DNA from 4 places in the Leclercia sp. G3L genome. Region 3 is predicted to be linked to each of the others. Evidence: predicted binding sites of a transcription regulator. Region 3 holds the regulator's gene; each other region holds the start of a gene.
The links. Region 3 encodes sigma-54, which starts transcription at its own class of promoters, with help from an activator protein. Its sites were predicted from a motif close to GTTGGCACANNTTTCGCTNT; they were not measured.
Positions count from the first base shown of each region.

Region 1: LRS40_RS09140 (gamma carbonic anhydrase family protein) is a predicted target of sigma-54. The motif match lies at 2,084-2,103, and genes of this name have one in related genera.
Region 2: norV (anaerobic nitric oxide reductase flavorubredoxin) is a predicted target of sigma-54. The motif match lies at 2,959-2,978, and genes of this name have one in related genera.
Region 4: glnA (glutamate--ammonia ligase) is a predicted target of sigma-54. The motif match lies at 2,646-2,665, and genes of this name have one in related genera.

Region 1 covers NZ_CP088265.1:1,610,291-1,615,365, forward strand. The annotation lists gene tsaC (L-threonylcarbamoyladenylate synthase type 1 TsaC) at 1-208, shown strand, start outside; gene aroE (shikimate dehydrogenase) at 213-1,031, shown strand; gene LRS40_RS09135 (DUF1488 domain-containing protein) at 1,028-1,276, shown strand; gene LRS40_RS09140 (gamma carbonic anhydrase family protein) at 1,252-1,806, opposite strand; rRNA gene LRS40_RS09145 (16S ribosomal RNA) at 2,279-3,819, shown strand; tRNA gene LRS40_RS09150 (tRNA-Glu) at 3,907-3,981, shown strand; rRNA gene LRS40_RS09155 (23S ribosomal RNA) at 4,201-5,075, shown strand, end outside.
Region 2 covers NZ_CP088265.1:2,175,806-2,180,880, forward strand. The annotation lists gene LRS40_RS11885 (hypothetical protein) at 9-167, opposite strand; gene norW (NADH:flavorubredoxin reductase NorW) at 332-1,465, opposite strand; gene norV (anaerobic nitric oxide reductase flavorubredoxin) at 1,462-2,910, opposite strand; gene norR (nitric oxide reductase transcriptional regulator NorR) at 3,100-4,614, shown strand; gene gutQ (arabinose-5-phosphate isomerase GutQ) at 4,611-5,075, opposite strand, start outside.
Region 3 covers NZ_CP088265.1:1,710,910-1,715,984, forward strand. The annotation lists gene npr (PTS phosphocarrier protein NPr) at 1-128, opposite strand, end outside; gene rapZ (RNase adapter RapZ) at 125-979, opposite strand; gene ptsN (PTS IIA-like nitrogen regulatory protein PtsN) at 1,025-1,516, opposite strand; gene hpf (ribosome hibernation promoting factor) at 1,599-1,886, opposite strand; gene rpoN (RNA polymerase factor sigma-54) at 1,909-3,342, opposite strand; gene lptB (LPS export ABC transporter ATP-binding protein) at 3,390-4,115, opposite strand; gene lptA (lipopolysaccharide ABC transporter substrate-binding protein LptA) at 4,122-4,676, opposite strand; gene lptC (LPS export ABC transporter periplasmic protein LptC) at 4,645-5,075, opposite strand, start outside.
Region 4 covers NZ_CP088265.1:1,211,436-1,216,510, reverse strand. The annotation lists gene yihX (glucose-1-phosphatase) at 1-420, opposite strand, end outside; gene typA (ribosome-dependent GTPase TypA) at 550-2,373, opposite strand; gene glnA (glutamate--ammonia ligase) at 2,763-4,172, shown strand; gene glnL (nitrogen regulation protein NR(II)) at 4,360-5,075, shown strand, end outside.

The DNA of each region.
Region 1 (5,075 bases), 100 kb from region 3:
ATTGGTGATCGAACTCTGTAATCGTTTTGGTAAACCGCTGGTCTCTACCAGCGCCAATCTGACGGGCTTGCCTCCTTGCCGCACTACAGAAGAGGTGTTGGCGCAGTTTGGTGACGATTTCCCTGTGGTTATCGGTGAAACCGGTGGCCGCCTGAATCCGTCAGAAATCCGTGATGCTTTGACCGGCGAACGTTTTCGCCAGGGGTAATCAGATGGAAGCATACGCCGTATTTGGTAATCCAATCGCTCACAGCAAGTCACCGTTTATTCATCAGCAGTTTGCGCAGCAGCTGCGGATCGAGCACCCGTATGGTCGTGTGCTTGCGCCTGTTGATGCCTTTGTGACGACGCTGGATAGCTTCTTTGCTGGTGGCGGAAAAGGGGCCAATGTCACCGTGCCTTTTAAAGAGGAGGCATTCGAGCGCGCCGATGAGTTAACGGAGCGCGCGTCCCTGGCAGGCGCTGTGAATACCCTTAAGCGGCTTGAAGATGGTCGGATTCTGGGGGACAACACGGACGGTATTGGCTTACTGAGCGATCTGGAACGCCTGTCATTTATCAAACCTGGCGCACGTATTCTGCTGATCGGTGCGGGTGGTGCTTCGCGTGGGGTGATCCTCCCGCTGCTCTCGCTGGATTGCGCAGTGACCATTACCAATCGTACTTATTCCCGTGCGGTAGAGCTGGCCACCCTGTTTGCCCATACCGGCAGTATTCACGCAGTAGCCATGGACGACCTGAGCGGGCATGAATTTGATCTGATCATTAATGCAACCTCAAGCGGTATTGCTGGCGACGTTCCCGCCATTCCCTCTTCATTAGTTAACGCGCAGGTTCACTGCTATGACATGTTCTACCAAAAGGGCAAAACGCCTTTTCTGAACTGGTGTGAACAGCAAGGCGCAAAACATCTCGCTGATGGGCTGGGGATGCTGGTGGGGCAGGCCGCACATGCCATAATGCTGTGGCACGGTGTATTGCCTGCAGTAGATCCGGTTATTGAAAAGCTTAAACAGGAACTGTCAGTATGAATCAGGCGATCCAGTTTCCGGATCGGGAAACGTGGGACGATGAAAAGCTGGCCGTCTGTTTTCCCGCTCTGGTGCATGGCATGCAAATGATGTGTGCTATTGAAGGGGCAACGCTGGTGCGTCGTTTTGGCGACGGTCTTCCACTGGATCTTTTTCGCGAACATCGCTGGGATCTGGAAGAAGAAGCCAGCGATGTGATTCGCGCGGGCGAAGAAGACGATCAGGGATGGTTCTGGCTCTGCTGATCCAGATAGTCATTCTTCCATTTAACATAGTTATTGGCTGAATACTTCAGACCTTCCTTTTCCGCTTCCGTCAGGGGGCGGATCTGTTTTACCGGACTGCCTAAATAGAGAAAGCCACTTTCCAGCCGTTTGTTTTGCGGCACCAGACTCCCGGCACCAATCATCACCTCATCTTCTACTACTACCCCATCCAACAAAATCGATCCCATACCCACCAGAACGCGATTGCCAATCGTGCAGCCGTGCAACATCACTTTGTGGCCGACAGTTACTTCTTCGCCAACGATCAGTGGATTGCCTTCGGGGTTATAAGAGGATTTATGGGCGACATGCAGTACGCTGCCATCCTGAATATTGGTGCGTGCGCCAATAGAGACGTAGTTAACATCGCCGCGTATAGCGACCAGGGGCCAGATACTGACGTCATCGTCCATTCGGACATCGCCAATGACCACGCTACTGCTGTCGATCATGACGCGATCGCCTTGTTTAGGGAAAAGATCTTTATAGGGACGGAGTACTGCGGACATATCAACCTCTACTAATGAGCACTATATAGAAGACTGTGATCCTATTATTCGGCTTGATCAAGGGAGAATTGCGTCATTATTTGAGCAGATCGCGTGGGATTTCGGCGAAAAGAACGAAAAAAGAACAGTCGGCAGAAAAGATCGAAAAAATGCTTGTGCTAAAAACTGGGATCCCTATAATGCGCCTCCATCGACACGGCAGATGTGAATCACTTCACACAAACAGCCGGGTCGGTTGAAGAGAAAAGCGAAAATAAACGCTTGACTCTGAAAGAGGAAAGCGTAATATACGCCACCTCGCAACGGTGAGCGAAAGCCGCGTTGCACTGCTCTTTAACAATTTATCAGACAATCTGTGTGGGCACTCAAAGTGACATGGATTCTTAATGTCTTCGGACAATAAATGAATACCAAAGTCTCTGAGTGAACATACGTAATTCATTACGAAGTTTAATTCACGAGCATCAAACTTAAATTGAAGAGTTTGATCATGGCTCAGATTGAACGCTGGCGGCAGGCCTAACACATGCAAGTCGAGCGGTAGCACAGGGAGCTTGCTCCTGGGTGACGAGCGGCGGACGGGTGAGTAATGTCTGGGAAACTGCCTGATGGAGGGGGATAACTACTGGAAACGGTAGCTAATACCGCATAATGTCGCAAGACCAAAGAGGGGGACCTTCGGGCCTCTTGCCATCAGATGTGCCCAGATGGGATTAGCTAGTAGGTGGGGTAACGGCTCACCTAGGCGACGATCCCTAGCTGGTCTGAGAGGATGACCAGCCACACTGGAACTGAGACACGGTCCAGACTCCTACGGGAGGCAGCAGTGGGGAATATTGCACAATGGGCGCAAGCCTGATGCAGCCATGCCGCGTGTATGAAGAAGGCCTTCGGGTTGTAAAAAGTACTTTCAGCGAGGAGGAAGGTGTTGCGGTTAATAACCGCAGCAATTGACGTTACTCGCAGAAGAAGCACCGGCTAACTCCGTGCCAGCAGCCGCGGTAATACGGAGGGTGCAAGCGTTAATCGGAATTACTGGGCGTAAAGCGCACGCAGGCGGTCTGTCAAGTCGGATGTGAAATCCCCCGGGCTCAACCTGGGAACTGCATTCGAAACTGGCAGGCTAGAGTCTTGTAGAGGGGGTAGAATTCCGGGTGTAGCGGTGAAATGCGTAGAGATCTGGAGGAATACCGGTGGCGAAGGCGGCCCCTGGACAAAGACTGACGCTCAGGTGCGAAAGCGTGGGGAGCAAACAGGATTAGATACCCTGGTAGTCCACGCCGTAAACGATGTCGACTTGGAGGTTGTTCCCTTGAGGAGTGGCTTCCGGAGCTAACGCGTTAAGTCGACCGCCTGGGGAGTACGGCCGCAAGGTTAAAACTCAAATGAATTGACGGGGGCCCGCACAAGCGGTGGAGCATGTGGTTTAATTCGATGCAACGCGAAGAACCTTACCTACTCTTGACATCCAGAGAACTTAGCAGAGATGCTTTGGTGCCTTCGGGAACTCTGAGACAGGTGCTGCATGGCTGTCGTCAGCTCGTGTTGTGAAATGTTGGGTTAAGTCCCGCAACGAGCGCAACCCTTATCCTTTGTTGCCAGCGGTTAGGCCGGGAACTCAAAGGAGACTGCCAGTGATAAACTGGAGGAAGGTGGGGATGACGTCAAGTCATCATGGCCCTTACGAGTAGGGCTACACACGTGCTACAATGGCGCATACAAAGAGAAGCGACCTCGCGAGAGCAAGCGGACCTCATAAAGTGCGTCGTAGTCCGGATTGGAGTCTGCAACTCGACTCCATGAAGTCGGAATCGCTAGTAATCGTAGATCAGAATGCTACGGTGAATACGTTCCCGGGCCTTGTACACACCGCCCGTCACACCATGGGAGTGGGTTGCAAAAGAAGTAGGTAGCTTAACCTTCGGGAGGGCGCTTACCACTTTGTGATTCATGACTGGGGTGAAGTCGTAACAAGGTAACCGTAGGGGAACCTGCGGTTGGATCACCTCCTTACCTTAAAGAACCTGCCTTTGCAGTGTCCACACAGATTGTCTGATGAAAAGTAACGAGCAAGACGGCTGCGAAGTCGCGACACATCGTGTCCCCTTCGTCTAGCGGTTAGGACTCCGCCCTTTCACGGCGGCAACAGGGGTTCGAATCCCCTAGGGGACGCCACTTGCTGGGTGTGAGTGAAAGGCACAACCAATCAGTATCTCAAAACTGACTGTTAAGTCATGTTTGAGATATTTGCTCTTTAAAAATCTGGATCAAGCTGAAAATTGAAACGACACGCCGTGTCTGTTCTCCGTAATAAGAGCAGATGAGCGGTGTGTCAGAGTCTCTCAAATTTTCGCAAGTCGATGATGAATCGAAAGAAACATCTTCGGGTTGTGAGGTTAAGCGACCAAGCGTACACGGTGGATGCCTAGGCAGTCAGAGGCGATGAAGGACGTGCTAATCTGCGATAAGCGTCGGTAAGGTGATATGAACCGTTATAACCGACGATTTCCGAATGGGGAAACCCAGTGTGACTCGTCACACTATCGTTAAGTGAATACATAGCTTAACGAAGCGAACCAGGGAACTGAAACATCTAAGTACCCTGAGGAAAAGAAATCAACCGAGATTCCCCCAGTAGCGGCGAGCGAACGGGGAGCAGCCCGGAGTCTGAATCAGCATGTGTGTCAGTGGAAGCGTCTGGAAAGTCGCAGGGTACAGGGTGATACTCCCGTACACGAAGATACACTTGCTGTGAACTCGAAGAGTAGGGCGGGACACGTGGTATCCTGTCTGAATATGGGGGGACCATCCTCCAAGGCTAAATACTCCTGACTGACCGATAGTGAACCAGTACCGTGAGGGAAAGGCGAAAAGAACCCCGGCGAGGGGAGTGAAAAAAAGAACCTGAAACCGTGTACGTACAAGCAGTGGGAGCACCCTTGTGGTGTGACTGCGTACCTTTGTATAATGGGTCAGCGACTTATATTCTGTAGCAAGGTTAACCGTATAGGGGAGCCGAAGGGAAACCGAGTCTTAACTGGGCGTTAAGTTGCAGGGTATAGACCCGAAACCCGGTGATCTAGCCATGGGCAGGTTGAAGGTTGGGTAACACTAACTGGAGGACCGAACCGACTAATGTTGAAAAAAATTAGCGGATGACCTGTGGCTGGGGGTGAAAGGCCAATCAAACCGGGAGATAGCTGGTTCTCCCCGAAAGCTATTTAGGTAGCGCCTCGTGAATTCATCTCCGGGGGTAGAGCACTGTTTCG
Region 2 (5,075 bases), 460 kb from region 3:
CCGGGCAATCAGTGCTTGATCTGACTGACAGGCAGCATCAATTCGCGCAACCGCTCGATGCGCGCTTCCGGGCTGAGATAGAGCCAGCGAAAGAGAATACGTTCATGTTTCTTTGCCTGTCTGAACCAGGCAGCAAGATAGTTAAGTTCCTGGGTGAAGTTTTTCATTGGCGGTCTCCGGCTGACGAGTACCGCAACAGAGTAGGCCGTAAACAGGGATTAAAACAGGACAGGGTTTGACAGCTGTTCCGCATTAAAAAAGCCCCGGGGCACCGGGGCTGCGAAAGGCAAAATCGGACAAGCATACAACGAGTAGAGCAAGAGTTTGAGGGTTAAACAGATAATGATTTCAGCAGGGCAAAGGCCTCCTTCATGCGATCTTCACTGACCACGAAGGCGCGCAAATTGCCTTCGCTGTCCGCTCCTTTCGCCACCATCCCCTGGGGTTCGATGGCGATCTGCCAGTTCAGGTCCTGGCGCTGAGTTTCGCCTGCCAGATGCAGCGGCAGTTCCGGCGTTTTCACCTTCACCAGCATCGCAGGCAGTTTCAATGGCGTGTTGGCTCCGAGCAGGTTCTTCGCCAGATACATGGCGCTTAACTGGATCGGCTGCAGGAAGGGCAGCACCTGACCGTTAATTTCGGCGCAGTCACCCAGGGCATAGATATCCGGCTGGGTGGTTTGCAGATAGCTGTCGACCTTCACGCCGCGGTGGGTTTCTGCCCCCGCACGCTGAGCCAGTCCGATCTCCGGACGCAGGCCGGTGGCGGCAATCACCACATCCACTTCGATACAGCGGTCACGATCCAGCAGGGCGCAGATGCCGGTATCGGTTTTGGTCAGGCTTTGCAGCTGGGATTTCAGCTGCAAATGCACGCCCATATCGGTCAGCCGGTGTTGTAAGCGACTGCTTACTTCGGCTGGCATCAGCGCCGACAGAATGCTGGCGGAATGGTCAACCAGGGTGACCGCTTTCCCGGCGCGGCAAAAATCCATCGCCAGTTCGCTGCCGATAAGCCCCGCGCCGACAATCATCACCCGCTGGGCGTCACGCAGCGTGGTTTCGCAGGCCCGGTACTCCATCTGGCTGTTGAGGGTAAGCATCAGCTCGCGGCCCGGAACCGGCGGCACAAAGGCTGCGGCCCCGGTGGCCAGAACCAGTTTGTCATACGACCACTGCTGGTCTTTCCCTTTAACCACGTGCGCTGCGGCATCAATGTCGGTGACCCAGGTGTAAGGGAACAGGCGCAGGTTAAACTGTTCGGCAAACTCCCCCGCCGTCTGGCGGGTGAGGTCGTCTGCATGCTGACTCTGGCTGATCACGTGGCTTAAGTCAGGCTTGTTGTATTCATCCATGCTGTCCGCGGCAATCAGCGTCAGCGGGACGTTCGCATCCTGTTTACGGATATTTTTTACCAACTGGCGGGCGGCGAAGCCCGAGCCGATAATCACAATGCCGTGGCTCATTTTGCCTCCGATGCCAGTTCGTCAAAGACGTCTTTACCGAGGGAACATTCCGGGCACAGGAAGTTATCTGGGACGTCGCTCCACGGTGTGCCCGGCTGGACATCCTGCAGCGGTTCGCCGAGGGCCGGATCGTAGATCCACTGGCAGACGCTGCACTGCATGCAAGGGCCGAGGTCGGCGGCGGCTGCGGCGGCACAGGCGCAGGCTTCCTGCTCTGGGGTGGCTTTAGCGGTCGCTTCTGGCAGAGGAGCGAGCGCCCACTGACGTGCAATGTCGCGGCCGTGCTGGCGGCAGATTTCCAGCGCGTCCAGATCCGGACGCCATTTCGCCTTCAGGCTCATCGACATTTCAAAGCCCGCGTCCTGCAGACGGGTTGAGAGACGGTCAACCGCACCGCCGCTCCAGCCGTGGGAGCCGAAGGCGCTGGCGCGTTTGTTGTGGAAGCGCAGGCCGGTCATCTCTTCCACCAGGCCGGCAATTTTCGGCATCATCACGTTGTTCATGGTGGAGGTGCCCACCAGCACGCCTTTGGAGCGGAAGACATTGGTCAGAATGTCGTTCTTGTCGCTGCGTGCCACGTTAAAGATTTTCACCGCCACATTTGGGTCCACTTCATTGATGCCCTGAGCAATCGCGTCGGCCATCATGCGGGTGTTGTTGGACATGGTGTCGTAGAAAATGGTGATGCGATCTTCCTGATAGTCCGCCGCCCACTTCAGGTACTGCTCGACGATCTGGGTTGGGTTCTCACGCCATACCACACCGTGGGAGGTCGCAATCATATCCACCGGCAGGTTGAAGCCGAGGATTTCGGTAATTTTTGGCGTAACCAGACGGCTGAACGGGGTCAGGATGTTGGCGTAGTAGCGCTGACACTGCTCGTACAGCTCGGCCTGATCCACTTCGTCGTTGAACAGTCGTTCGTCGCAGTAGTGCTGGCCGAAGGCGTCGTTACTGAACAGCACGGCGTCGCCGGTCATGTAGGTCATCATGCTGTCCGGCCAGTGCAGCATCGGGGTTTCAACGAAGATAAGCTGTTTGCCGTTGCCGATATCCAGTGAGTCGCCGGTTTTCACCACGTTGAAATTCCACTCCGGATGGTGGTGATGACCATTGATGGAGTCGATGGCGTTATTGGTGCAGTAGATCGGAGTGTCCGGGATGCAGGACATCAGCTCGGTCAGGGCACCGGCGTGATCTTCTTCAGCATGGTTAATGATGATGTAGTCGATATCGGCCAGGTCAATTTCACTGCGCAGATTTTGCACGAACTCACGGCTGAATTTATGATCAACGGTGTCGATCAGCACGTTTTTTTCTTCCCGGATGAGATAGCTGTTATAGCTGCTGCCGCGCAGCGTTTTGTATTCCGTTCCGTGAAAATCACGTACTTCCCAGTCACGTTGACCAACCCAATGAATATTGTTTTTAACCAGAATAGACATAGCAACCTCAACTTAATACAGCGAAATTAAACGAAAGATGTAATGGTAATTGCAGGTTGCGTGCCAACTTTATAACTTATTGATTTTTAATGGTTTATAAAATAATAACTCCTGATGGGTAGTCAATTTGACTGTCATTGATATAGTCAATATGACAAGATGTATTGTCAAAATGACAGTGAGGCGAGAATGAGTTTTTCTGTAGAGGTGCTGGCGAAAATCGCCATTGAATTGCAGAGCGGCATCGGGCATCAGGATCGTTTTCAGCGGCTGATCTCCACCCTGCGTCACGTCCTGGATTGCGATGCCTCGGCGCTGCTGCGCTACGAAGGGCGGCAATTTATCCCGCTGGCGATCGACGGCCTGGCGCAGGACGTGCTGGGAAGGCGCTTTACCCTGGAGGGCCACCCACGGCTGGAGACTATTGCCCGCGCCGGGGATGTGGTGCGCTTCCCGGCCGATAGCGACCTGCCCGATCCCTACGACGGGCTGATCCCCGGCCAGGAGAGCCTGAAGGTGCATGCCTGTATCGGCCTGCCGCTGTTTGCCGGGCAGAACCTGATTGGCGCTCTGACCCTTGACGGCATGTCGCCGGATCAGTTTGATACCTTCAGCGACGAAGAGCTGAGGCTGATCGCCGCTCTCGCCGCAGGGGCATTGAACAATGCCCTGCTCATTGAGCAGCTGGAGAGCCAGAACAGCCTGCCCGCGGGCCCGGCGGTGTTTGAGCAGGTGAAAAACACCGAGATGATCGGCCTGTCGCCGGGCATGATGAGTCTGAAAAAAGAGATTGAGATTGTCGCCGCCTCCGACCTGAACGTGCTGATCGAGGGCGAAACCGGGACCGGGAAAGAGCTGGTGGCGAAAGCCATCCATGAGGCCTCACCGCGGGCGGTCAATCCGCTGGTCTACCTCAACTGCGCCGCCCTGCCGGAGAGCGTGGCGGAGAGCGAGCTGTTCGGCCACGTCAAAGGGGCCTTTACCGGAGCCATCAGCAACCGCAGCGGCAAGTTTGAAATGGCCGATAACGGCACCCTGTTCCTCGATGAGATTGGCGAGCTGTCGCTGGCATTGCAGGCCAAGCTCCTGCGTGTATTGCAGTACGGGGATATCCAGCGGGTGGGCGACGACCGTAGCCTGCGGGTCGACGTGCGGGTGCTGGCGGCCACCAACCGCGACCTGCGCGAAGAGGTGCTGGCCGGGAACTTTCGTGCTGACCTGTTCCATCGTCTGAGCGTTTTCCCGCTTTCGGTGCCGCCGCTGCGCGAGCGGGGCGAGGACGTGGTGCTGCTGGCGGGCTATTTCTGCGAACAGTGTCGGCTGCGGATGGGGTTATCCCGGGTGGTGCTCAGCCCCGGCGCCCGGGCGCACCTGCTGAGCTACGGCTGGCCGGGCAACGTGCGCGAGCTGGAACATGCCATTCACCGAGCGGTAGTGCTGGCCCGGGCCGCGCGGCTCGGGGATGACGTGGTGATCCACGCGCAGCATTTTGCCCTGCATGATGAAAGCGCCCCTGCGGTGACGCCGGAAACCCCGCTGGTGGTGAATCAGAACCTGCGTGAGGCGACGGAAGCGTTCCAGCGCCAGATGATTAGCCGGGCACTGGAGCAGAACAGCCGCAGCTGGGCGGCGAGCGCGAGGGCGCTGGAGACCGACGTCGCCAACCTGCACCGGCTGGCGAAACGTCTGGGTCTGAAGGGTTAGAGGATGCCTGCCTGGTAGAAATCCTGCAGGTTGATGGCGCCGCACAGGCGGCCCGCTTCATCCACCACCGGGGCGGCGGTGATTTTGCGCTTCATCAGCAGCTCTTTGGCTTCTATGGCGCGGCTTTCAGCATTCAGCGTCAGGCCGCCAGTGGTCATGGCGCTACTGACATTAACGTCCAGTTTGCCGCCGCCCACCAGCCAGCGACGCAGGTCGCCGTCGGTGAAGACGCCTTTCACCTGGTTGTCGTCATCGCAAACCGCCACCAGGCCGAGCCCGGTACGGCTCAGCTCCAGCATCGCATCCATCACGCTGGTATTCAGCTTCACCTGCGGGATCGCCTCATTAGTGCGCATCAGGTGATGCACTTTATTCAGCAGACGCGCGCCCAACGCACCTGCCGGATGAGAGCGGGCAAAATCTTCTTCATTAAAGCCGCGGGCCTGCATTACCGCCATCGC
Region 3 (5,075 bases):
TCGGTGCCTTCGTCATTACGCAGCAGAACTTCCGCGTCAAACCCCTGCATCAGTTCAAATAACTTCATCGCCGGGCGTGCATGCATGCCCAGCTTATTGGTGATCTCAACGGTCTGCTTTACGGTCATGTTTTACGTTTTTCCAGCGTACGATGACGGGACTGCACGTTTTTGCCGCGCGAGCGGAAATAGTCAGCCAGTTGCTCAGCAATGTAGACCGAACGGTGTTTGCCCCCGGTACAGCCAATCGCCACCGTCAGATAGCTGCGATTGTTTGTCTCCAGCATCGGCAACCAGAGTTCAAGGTAGCTGCGCGTCTGATAGATAAAGTTATGTACTTCCGTATGCCTGTCAAGGAACGCGGCAACCGGCTTATCCAGGCCGGTCATCGGACGCAGCTTGGGATCCCAGTGCGGGTTCGGCAGGAAGCGCACGTCAAACACATAGTCTGCGTCGATAGGGATGCCGTGCTTAAAGCCGAAGGATTCAAAGACCATCGTCAGCTCACGCTCGCGTTTGCCCAGCAGGCGGGTACGCAGCATCTCCGCCAGTTCATGGACGGACATTTCAGAAGTATCGACGATCAGATCGGCGCGGGAGCGCAGCGGCTCCAGCAGATCGCTCTCCTGGTCAATGGCGCTTTCCAGCGACAGATTTTTGCTGGAGAGCGGATGCAGACGGCGGGTATCGCTGTAGCGACGGATCAGCGTATTGCGATCGGCATCAAGGAACAGCAGCTGAGGTGAAAATGCCTCTGGCAAATTGCTCATCGCCTGCTCAAAGATCTCCGGCGATTCAGGCATGTTACGCACGTCGATGCTGACCGCGGCCGAAATCTGCCGATCGGCCAGCGATTTCGCCAGCTCGGGCAGCAGCACCACCGGCAGGTTATCTACGCAGTAAAAGCCCATATCTTCCAGCGCTCGCAGGGCGACCGATTTTCCGGATCCCGAACGACCGCTGACGATCATCAGCACCATGTACCATTTCTCCTCAGGACTACAGATGTCAAAGCCATCACCCGATTACGCATCATCCTGATTGCCTTCCGTTTCCGTAATGATTTGATAGAGCTCCTCATCGCTCTGTGCCGCACGCAAACGGCGACAGATGGTTTTATCCGCCAGACGTTTGGCCACCAGCGAGAGGGTATGCAAATGTGTTTTGGTCTGATCCGCGGGTACCAGCAGGGCAAACAGCAAATCGACAGGCTGGTTATCAATGGCATCAAAGGCGATAGGTGTTTCCAGCTGAACAAACACGCCTACAGCACGCAGAGTATCCTCTTCAAGTTTGCCATGGGGAATGGCAATGCCGTTGCCGATGCCGGTACTGCCCATTTTTTCACGGGTCAGGATCGCTTCAAACACCACCTGGGGCGGCAGGCTCAGCTGCTTTGCGGCCAGTTCACTGATGATCTCCAGCGCACGTTTTTTGCTCTGGCAGTGGACGGCACTGCGGGTACATTCCTGATTAAGGACACTGCTCAGTTGTAGAGTTGAATCGTTATTCATCATAATTTCACCTAAGCGCTAACTGTACAAAGGGCCCGTTGTGTTTCACAACAGGCCAACCTGCACCCGTTAACTGCCCGGACAATTAGTGTTGTTTCAGTTTATCTTTATGTTTGTTTAGCTGTCGTGCCAGCTTGTCAATCAAGCCGTCGATAGCCGCGTACATGTCTTGCCCTTCCGCACTGGCATGGATTTCGCCCCCGTTGACGTGCAGGGTCGCATCCGAGATATGAGTCACTTTTTCCACTTTTAACACAATGTAGACCTGATTGATCCTCTCAAAATACTGCTCAAGCTTAGCGAATTTTGCATTCACAAAATCGCGCAGGGCCTCAGTGATTTCGACGTTGTGTCCAGTGATGTTGAGCTGCATAGTGTCTTCCTTATCGGTAGAGTCAGACCAGTTGTTTACGCTGGTTTGACGGCGGAATGGATAAAGACTCTCGATACTTCGCAACAGTGCGGCGTGCAACCATGATACCTTGATCGGACAGCATGGTGGTTAACTTACTGTCGCTCAGTGGTTTCGCGGGGTTTTCCGCGGCGATCAACTTTTTCACCAGCGCCCGGATGGCCGTCGACGAAGCTTCGCCGCCGCCTTCGGTGTTGACATGGCTGGAGAAAAAATACTTAAGCTCAAAAATACCGCGCGGACTGTGCAGATACTTCTGCGTCGTCACGCGGGAAATCGTCGATTCATGCATCTCGACGGCCTGGGCGATATCGGCCAGCACCATCGGCCTCATAAATTCTTCACCTTGTTCAAAGAACGCCTGCTGTTGTTCCACGATGCAGCGGCTGACGCGCAGCAGCGTATCATTGCGGCTCTCGAGGCTTTTGATCAGCCAGCGCGCTTCCTGAAGATTACTGCGGATATATTGGTTATCCGAGTCGTTGCGCGCGCTGGTGCACATCGAGGCGTACTGCTGATTTATCTGCAGACGAGGGATGCTGTCGGAATTCAACTCCACGGTCCACAGGCCGTTATGCTTGCGCACCAGTACATCGGGAATGACGTACTCGGGCTCGCTGGTCTGGATAGACTGCCCCGGACGCGGATCCAGCGACTGAATCAGATTGACCGCTTCTTTCAGGATCTCTTCCTTCAGCCGCGTCACGCGCATCAGGGAGCGGAAGTCGTGGTTAGCCAGCAGATCCAGATGCTCGCTGACGATCAGGCGAGCCTCTTCCAGCCACGGCGTCTCTTTAACAAACTGCGAAAGCTGAATCAGCAGGCAGTCACGTAAATCGCGTGCCGCGACGCCAACCGGATCAAAACGCTGAACGCGCTTCAGAACCGCTTCGATCTCTTCGAGATCGATCTCATCATCACCGATGCTTTCCAGAATGTCGTCCAGCGACACGGTCAAATAGCCGGTCTCATCGACGGCATCGACAATGGAGGTGGCGATGGCGCGATCGGTATCGGAAAAGGGCGTCAGCTCCACCTGCCACATCAGGTAATCCTGCAGCGACTGGGTAGTTTCGCCCTGATACACCGGCAATTCATCATCCTGGTAGTCTGCGCGCGTGCCGGATGGCGTGCCGGCGGTGTAGATCTCATCCCAGCTGGCATCGAGAGGAAGCTCGTCAGGCATCTCTTTTTGCTCCAGCGCATCAACGCTGTCGAGAGTTTCGTTATCCTGGGTTTGCTGAGTTTCTACCTCATCGTGAAGATCGGTTTGCTCAAGCAGGGGATTACTGTCCAGCGCCTGCTGGAGTTCCTGCTGAAGTTCCAGCGTTGACAGCTGCAACAGACGAATAGCCTGTTGTAACTGCGGCGTCATTGCCAGCTGTTGGCTGAGCCTTAATTGCAAACCTTGCTTCATGTTCAGAGCATTTTTCTCCGTTTACGCGAGACTGAACTTCTACCCTATCAGAGTCTGAAGTCTTCCCCAAGATACACGCGCTTAACATGCTCATCTTCGAGGATCTGTTGCGGTGTACCGTGGGCAATAAGATGGCCCTGGCTGACGATGTAGGCTCGCTCACAGACCGCCAGCGTCTCGCGTACGTTGTGGTCGGTGATAAGCACGCCCAGGCCACTGTCGCGCAGATGCTCAATAATACGTTTGATATCGATAACCGAAATCGGGTCAACACCCGCGAAAGGTTCATCGAGCAGGATAAATTTCGGGTTGGCCGCCAGCGCGCGGGCAATTTCCACACGGCGGCGTTCACCACCGGAGAGCGCCTGGCCCATGCTGTCGCGCAGATGTTCGATATGGAACTCTTCCATCAGTTCGTTGGCGCGATCCTGACGCTGTTCGGAGGTCAAATCGTCACGGATTTGCAGCACCGCCATCAGGTTGTCGAAGACGCTGAGACGGCGAAAAATTGAGGCTTCCTGCGGCAGGTAACCGATGCCGCGGCGCGCACGCGCGTGAAGGGGCAGCAGGCTGATGTCTTCGTCATCAATGATGATGTTGCCCGCGTCGCGCGGCACAATGCCTACCACCATATAAAAGGTGGTGGTTTTACCTGCACCGTTAGGACCCAACAGGCCGACAATTTCGCCGGAGTTGACGGTCAAACTGACATCTTCCACTACGCGACGGCCCTTGTAGGCTTTGGCGAGATTCTTTGCAGTTAATGTTGCCATAACGAATTAGTTACTCTTTTTCTGTGCCGGGGCCTGAGTGTTGTTTTTGTCCTGCAGCTGCGATGGAACCAGAACGGTCGTCACGCGTTTGCCTTTTTCACTGAAGGCCTGCATTTTTTGCTCTTTCACCAGATAGGTAATCTTGTCGCCCTTGATGTTGCTGTCGAGCTGCTCCAGGAACGCATTGCCGGTCAACACCACGAAGTCTTTCGCCAGCTCGTAGTGCATCTGGGAGGCGTGCCCTTTCACCGGCTTGCCGTTGTCCTGCATCTGGTAGAAGGTAGCCGGGTTGCCGTAGCCATCGATAATCTCTTTACCGTCTTCACCGCCAGGACGCGTCACCACCACCTTGTCGGCGTTGATTTTGATGGTGCCCTGAGTCACGACGACATTGCCGGTAAAGGTCACAACGTTACCCTGCATATCGAGCGATTGCGTATCGGATTCGATATGAATCGGCTGTTCGGTATCACCCGTCACAGCAAACGCAGGCAGGCTGACGGCCAGCAGCGCGCTGGCAATAACAAATTTAAGGCTGAGTTTGTTTGCTTGGAATTTCATAGGAGGTTCTAACCTTTTCAATCAGCTCTGCGTTCTTGCTGCGTAAGTTCCCGCGCATTCTCAGACCGCTGGAATTAAATGTTGTGCCGTATAGCGTAACCAGATCCTGCGACGTGACATCCTGCGTCACAAGGTTAATCTGTGCGTTATCGGTTGTGATTTTGCGCAGCTGTGAGTCTGCGGTCAGCGCATTCACCTCAACATGACCATACAGATAAAGCATACGGTCATTCGTCAGTTTTGCCCGGTCTGATTTAATCGACCAGGTCGGAATTTTATTGACATCAAAGGTGGTCATCACCGGTTGGGTAAACCAGGAGACGCCCTGTTCGGAAAAATACTCAACATGCTGAGCGATAAGGCGATAATTCAGCGCCCCTTCCGGACTGTAGACCACGG
Region 4 (5,075 bases), 500 kb from region 3:
ACGCATGCCCATCTCCTGGGAAAGATAGATTTTATCTGCGGCCGCTTTCACTTCCGGGTATTCATCCGGCCAGAAGGTAGTGTGCAGGCGGTTGGTATTGGACAGCACCACCACCCGATGCCCCTGCTCACGCAGCTTGTGCATAATGGCAATCACCTCGGGGCGAATCCCGACAAAGATCGCCTGCCAGCCGTGAGAAAATTGTTCGTAACTGAGGGGAAGATCCATCTCATGACAGAGCATTTCGGCGAATTGCTCATCCGAAATCTCACCGCGCTCATGCTGATGGAAGGCGTCGCCCATCGTAAAAGTCTGCTTAAGCGTTGCCAGCGGAACGCGGCTGAAATCACTCCATGTTCCCAGCACACGATTGAAGTCGATATCGACGATTACGTTTCCTAAATCAAAGATATAGAGCATGTGTTTCTCCTTTTCGCCGTGAAAATTAACTGTAGCGGGAAAGAAGATGTTTGGCTATGAGGCGTGCGGCATGGCGGAAAAGAAAAACCCCGCCAGAAGGCGGGGTTTTAGAGGACGGAGAGAAGAAAATTAATCTTCTTTCGGGCCGCGCATTGCGCGTTTACGATCGTTCTCAGTCAGGTGACGTTTACGGATACGGATAGAGGTTGGAGTCACTTCTACCAGTTCGTCGTCATCGATGAATTCCAGAGCCTGCTCCAGAGTCATCTTAACCGGTGGAACCAGAACCGTTGCTTCGTCAGTACCGGACGCACGCATGTTGGTCAGTTTCTTACCGGTCAGGCAGTTTACAGTCAGGTCGTTAGAACGGCTGTGAATACCGATGATCTGGCCTTCGTAAACTTCTGCACCGTGACCCAGGAACAGCTTACCGCGGTCCTGCAGGCTGAACAGGGCGAACGCAACCGCTTTACCCTGACCGTTGGAGATCAGAACGCCGTTGTTACGCTGGCCAACTTCGCCCGGACGAACGTCGTCGTAGTGGCTGAAGGTGGAGTACAGCAGACCCGTACCGGAAGTCATGGTCATGAACTCTGAACGGAAGCCGATCAGACCACGGCTTGGGATCACGTAGTCGAGACGTACGCGGCCTTTGCCATCTGGATTCATGTTTTTCAGGTCGCCTTTACGCTCACCCAGAGCCTGCATCACAGAACCCTGGTGCTGCTCTTCGACGTCCAGCGTTACGTTTTCGAACGGCTCTTGTTTACGGCCATCGATTTCGCGGAAGATTACTTTCGGACGGGAAACCGCCATCTCGAAACCTTCACGACGCATGTTTTCGATCAGAACAGACAGGTGCAGCTCACCACGACCGGAAACACGGAATGCGTCCGCATCAGGGGTCTCTTCAACGCGCAGTGCCACGTTGTGCACCAGCTCTTTGTTCAGGCGGTCAAGGATCTGACGAGAGGTAACAAACTTACCTTCTTTACCACAGAACGGAGAGGTGTTGACGTTGAAGAACATGGTTACGGTCGGTTCATCAACTGACAGGGCTGGCAGCGCTTCAACCGCTTGCGTGTCGCAAATGGTATCGGAGATGTTCAGCTCGCCCAGACCGGTGATCGCGATGATGTCGCCTGCTTCAGCAATGTCGCTCTCGATACGCTCAAGGCCCAGGTGGGTCAGTACTTTACCGACTTTACCGTTACGGGTTTTGCCTTCGCTATCGATGATAGTGACCTGCTGGTTAGGCTTCACTTTACCGCGCTTGATACGGCCGATGCCGATAACGCCAACATAGTTGTTGTAGTCGAGCTGAGAGATCTGCATCTGCAGAGTGCCTTCAACATCAACGTTTGGCGCAGGAACGCGGTCAACAATCGTCTGATACAGCGGAGTCATGTCTTCAGCCATGTCTTCGTGATCCAGACCTGCGATACCGTTCAGCGCAGAAGCGTAAACGATAGGGAAGTCCAGCTGCTCGTCGGTTGCGTCGAGGTTAACGAACAGGTCGAAGACCTGATCAACAACCCAGTCAGGACGCGCGCCAGGGCGGTCAACTTTGTTGATAACCACGATTGGTTTCAGGCCATGGGCGAATGCTTTTTTGGTTACGAAGCGCGTCTGCGGCATTGGGCCGTCAAATGCGTCAACCACCAGCAGCACGGAATCCACCATGGACATCACGCGCTCAACTTCACCACCGAAGTCGGCGTGCCCCGGGGTATCAACGATGTTGATACGGTAGTCATTCCATTTGATCGCGGTGTTTTTAGCGAGGATGGTAATCCCACGCTCTTTCTCCAAATCGTTGGAGTCCATCACGCGTTCTTGAGTTTCGGCACGCGCATCGAACGTACCGGATTGCTGCAGCAGCTTATCAACCAGGGTAGTTTTACCATGGTCAACGTGCGCGATGATGGCGATATTACGCAGATTTTCGATCACAACTTTGCCTCAGGCATTTAGAAATAGCGCGTTATTGTACACGGATTAATCGCACTACAAAACAGGATCACAAACATCCCCCGCAAACAAGTATCGCAGAGATGCTTTGTGATCGCTTTCACGGAGCGGTAAAAGGGCACTTTAACGTAAATTGCACCAATATGGTGCTCAATGTTCACATTGAAGCACTATACTGGTGCAACAAAACCATCGTGGTGCAGCCCTTTTGCACTATGGTGCGCATGATAACGCCTTTTTGGGGTGTTTTAAAAGTTGGCACAGATTTCGCTTAATAAAAAATACGGCAACCAAAGGCAACATCGCCTGCCTTACACAGAATTTGAAGACCTCGTTACCACGACGACAATGACCAATCTGGAGAGTTAAGTATGTCCGCTGAACACGTTTTGACGATGCTGAACGAACATGAAGTGAAGTTTGTTGATCTGCGCTTCACCGATACCAAAGGCAAAGAACAGCACGTCACTATTCCTGCTCATCAGGTGAATGCCGAATTCTTTGAAGAAGGCAAAATGTTTGACGGCTCCTCGATTGGTGGCTGGAAAGGTATCAACGAATCTGACATGGTTCTGATGCCTGACGCATCCACTGCGCTCATTGACCCGTTCTTCGAAGAATCTACCCTGATCATCCGTTGCGATATCCTCGAGCCGGGCACCCTGCAGGGTTATGACCGCGACCCACGCTCTATCGCTAAACGCGCTGAAGAGTACCTGCGCTCCACCGGCATCGCAGACACCGTTCTGTTCGGGCCAGAGCCAGAGTTCTTCCTGTTCGACGACATCCGTTTTGGTGCGACCACTTCCGGTTCCCACGTTGCTATCGATGATATCGAAGGCGCATGGAACTCCTCCACCAAATACGAAGGTGGCAACAAAGGTCACCGTCCTGCTGTTAAAGGCGGTTACTTCCCGGTTCCTCCGGTCGACTCTTCACAGGACATCCGTTCTACCATGTGTCTGATCATGGAAGAGATGGGCCTGGTTGTTGAAGCACACCACCATGAAGTTGCAACTGCTGGCCAGAACGAAATCGCCACCCGTTTCAACACCATGACCAAGAAAGCGGACGAAATTCAGATCTACAAATACGTTGTGCACAACGTTGCGCACCGTTTCGGTAAAACCGCGACCTTCATGCCAAAACCAATGTTTGGTGACAACGGTTCCGGTATGCACTGCCACATGTCTCTGTCCAAGAACGGGACTAACCTGTTCGCTGGCGACAAATATGCAGGTCTGTCCGAGCAGGCACTGCACTACATTGGTGGCGTAATCAAACACGCTAAAGCGATCAACGCCCTGGCGAACCCAACCACTAACTCCTACAAGCGTCTGGTCCCAGGCTACGAAGCGCCGGTAATGCTGGCCTACTCTGCCCGTAACCGTTCTGCTTCTATCCGTATTCCGGTAGTTTCCTCTCCGAAAGCACGTCGTATCGAAGTTCGCTTCCCGGATCCAGCGGCTAACCCATACCTGTGCTTCGCAGCGCTGCTGATGGCGGGTCTTGACGGTATCAAGAACAAGATCCACCCGGGCGAAGCGATGGACAAAAACCTGTACGACCTGCCGCCAGAAGAAGCGAAAGAGATCCCACAGGTTGCAGGCTCTCTGGAAGAAGCCCTGAACGCGCTGGACGCAGACCGTGAGTTCCTGACGGCTGGCGGCGTGTTCACCGACGAAGCGATCGATGCTTACATCGCGCTGCGTATGGAAGAGAACGACCGTGTTCGCATGACGCCACACCCGGTTGAGTTCGAACTGTACTACAGCGTTTAATCTTCAATCCCTGTCGCGCGGCCTTTCCGCGCGAGATTGATAGCCGTTTTTTTTGTTGCCGTGGAAACTTTTCAGCCCATCTTCGGATGGGCTTTTTTCACCACCAACAAACTGATCTCACGCGCTTTTTACCGCAGAAACGCTATACTGCACTAAAATGGTGCAACCAACTCCAGGAGACTGCTGAATGGCAACTGGCACGCTGCCCGATGCTGGGCAGATCCTCAATTCACTGATCAACAGCATTTTATTGGTCGACGACGATCTGGCGGTGCATTACGCCAACCCTGCGGCCCAGCAGTTGCTTGCCCAGAGTTCACGCAAACTGTTTGGCGCGCCGTTACCCGAGCTGTTGAGTTATTTTTCCCTGAACATCGGCCTGATGCAGGAGAGCCTGCAGGCGGGACAAGGCTTTACCGATAACGAAGTCACGCTGGTGATCGACGGGCGCTCGCATATTCTCTCCCTGACCGCGCAACGGCTGCCGGAAGGCCTGATCCTGCTGGAGATGGCGCCAATGGATAATCAGCGTCGCCTGAGCCAGGAGCAGCTCCAGCATGCTCAGCAGATTGCAGCCCGCGACCTGGTGCGCGGCCTCGCCCATGAGATTAAAAATCCGCTTGGTGGCCTGCGCGGTGCGGCACAGCTGTTAACCAAAGCCCTGCCCGACCCGGCGCTGGCGGAGTACACCAACGTCATCATTGAACAGGCCGATCGCCTGCGTAATCTGGTGGATCGCCTGTTAGGTCCGCAGCAACCCGGGATGCACGTCACCGAGAGCATCCACAAAGTGGCCGAGCGCGTCGTCAAACTGGTGTCGATGGAGCTGCCGGATAACGTCAGGCTGATTCGGGATTACGATCCCAGCCTGCCGGAACTGCCGCACGATCCCGACCAGATTGA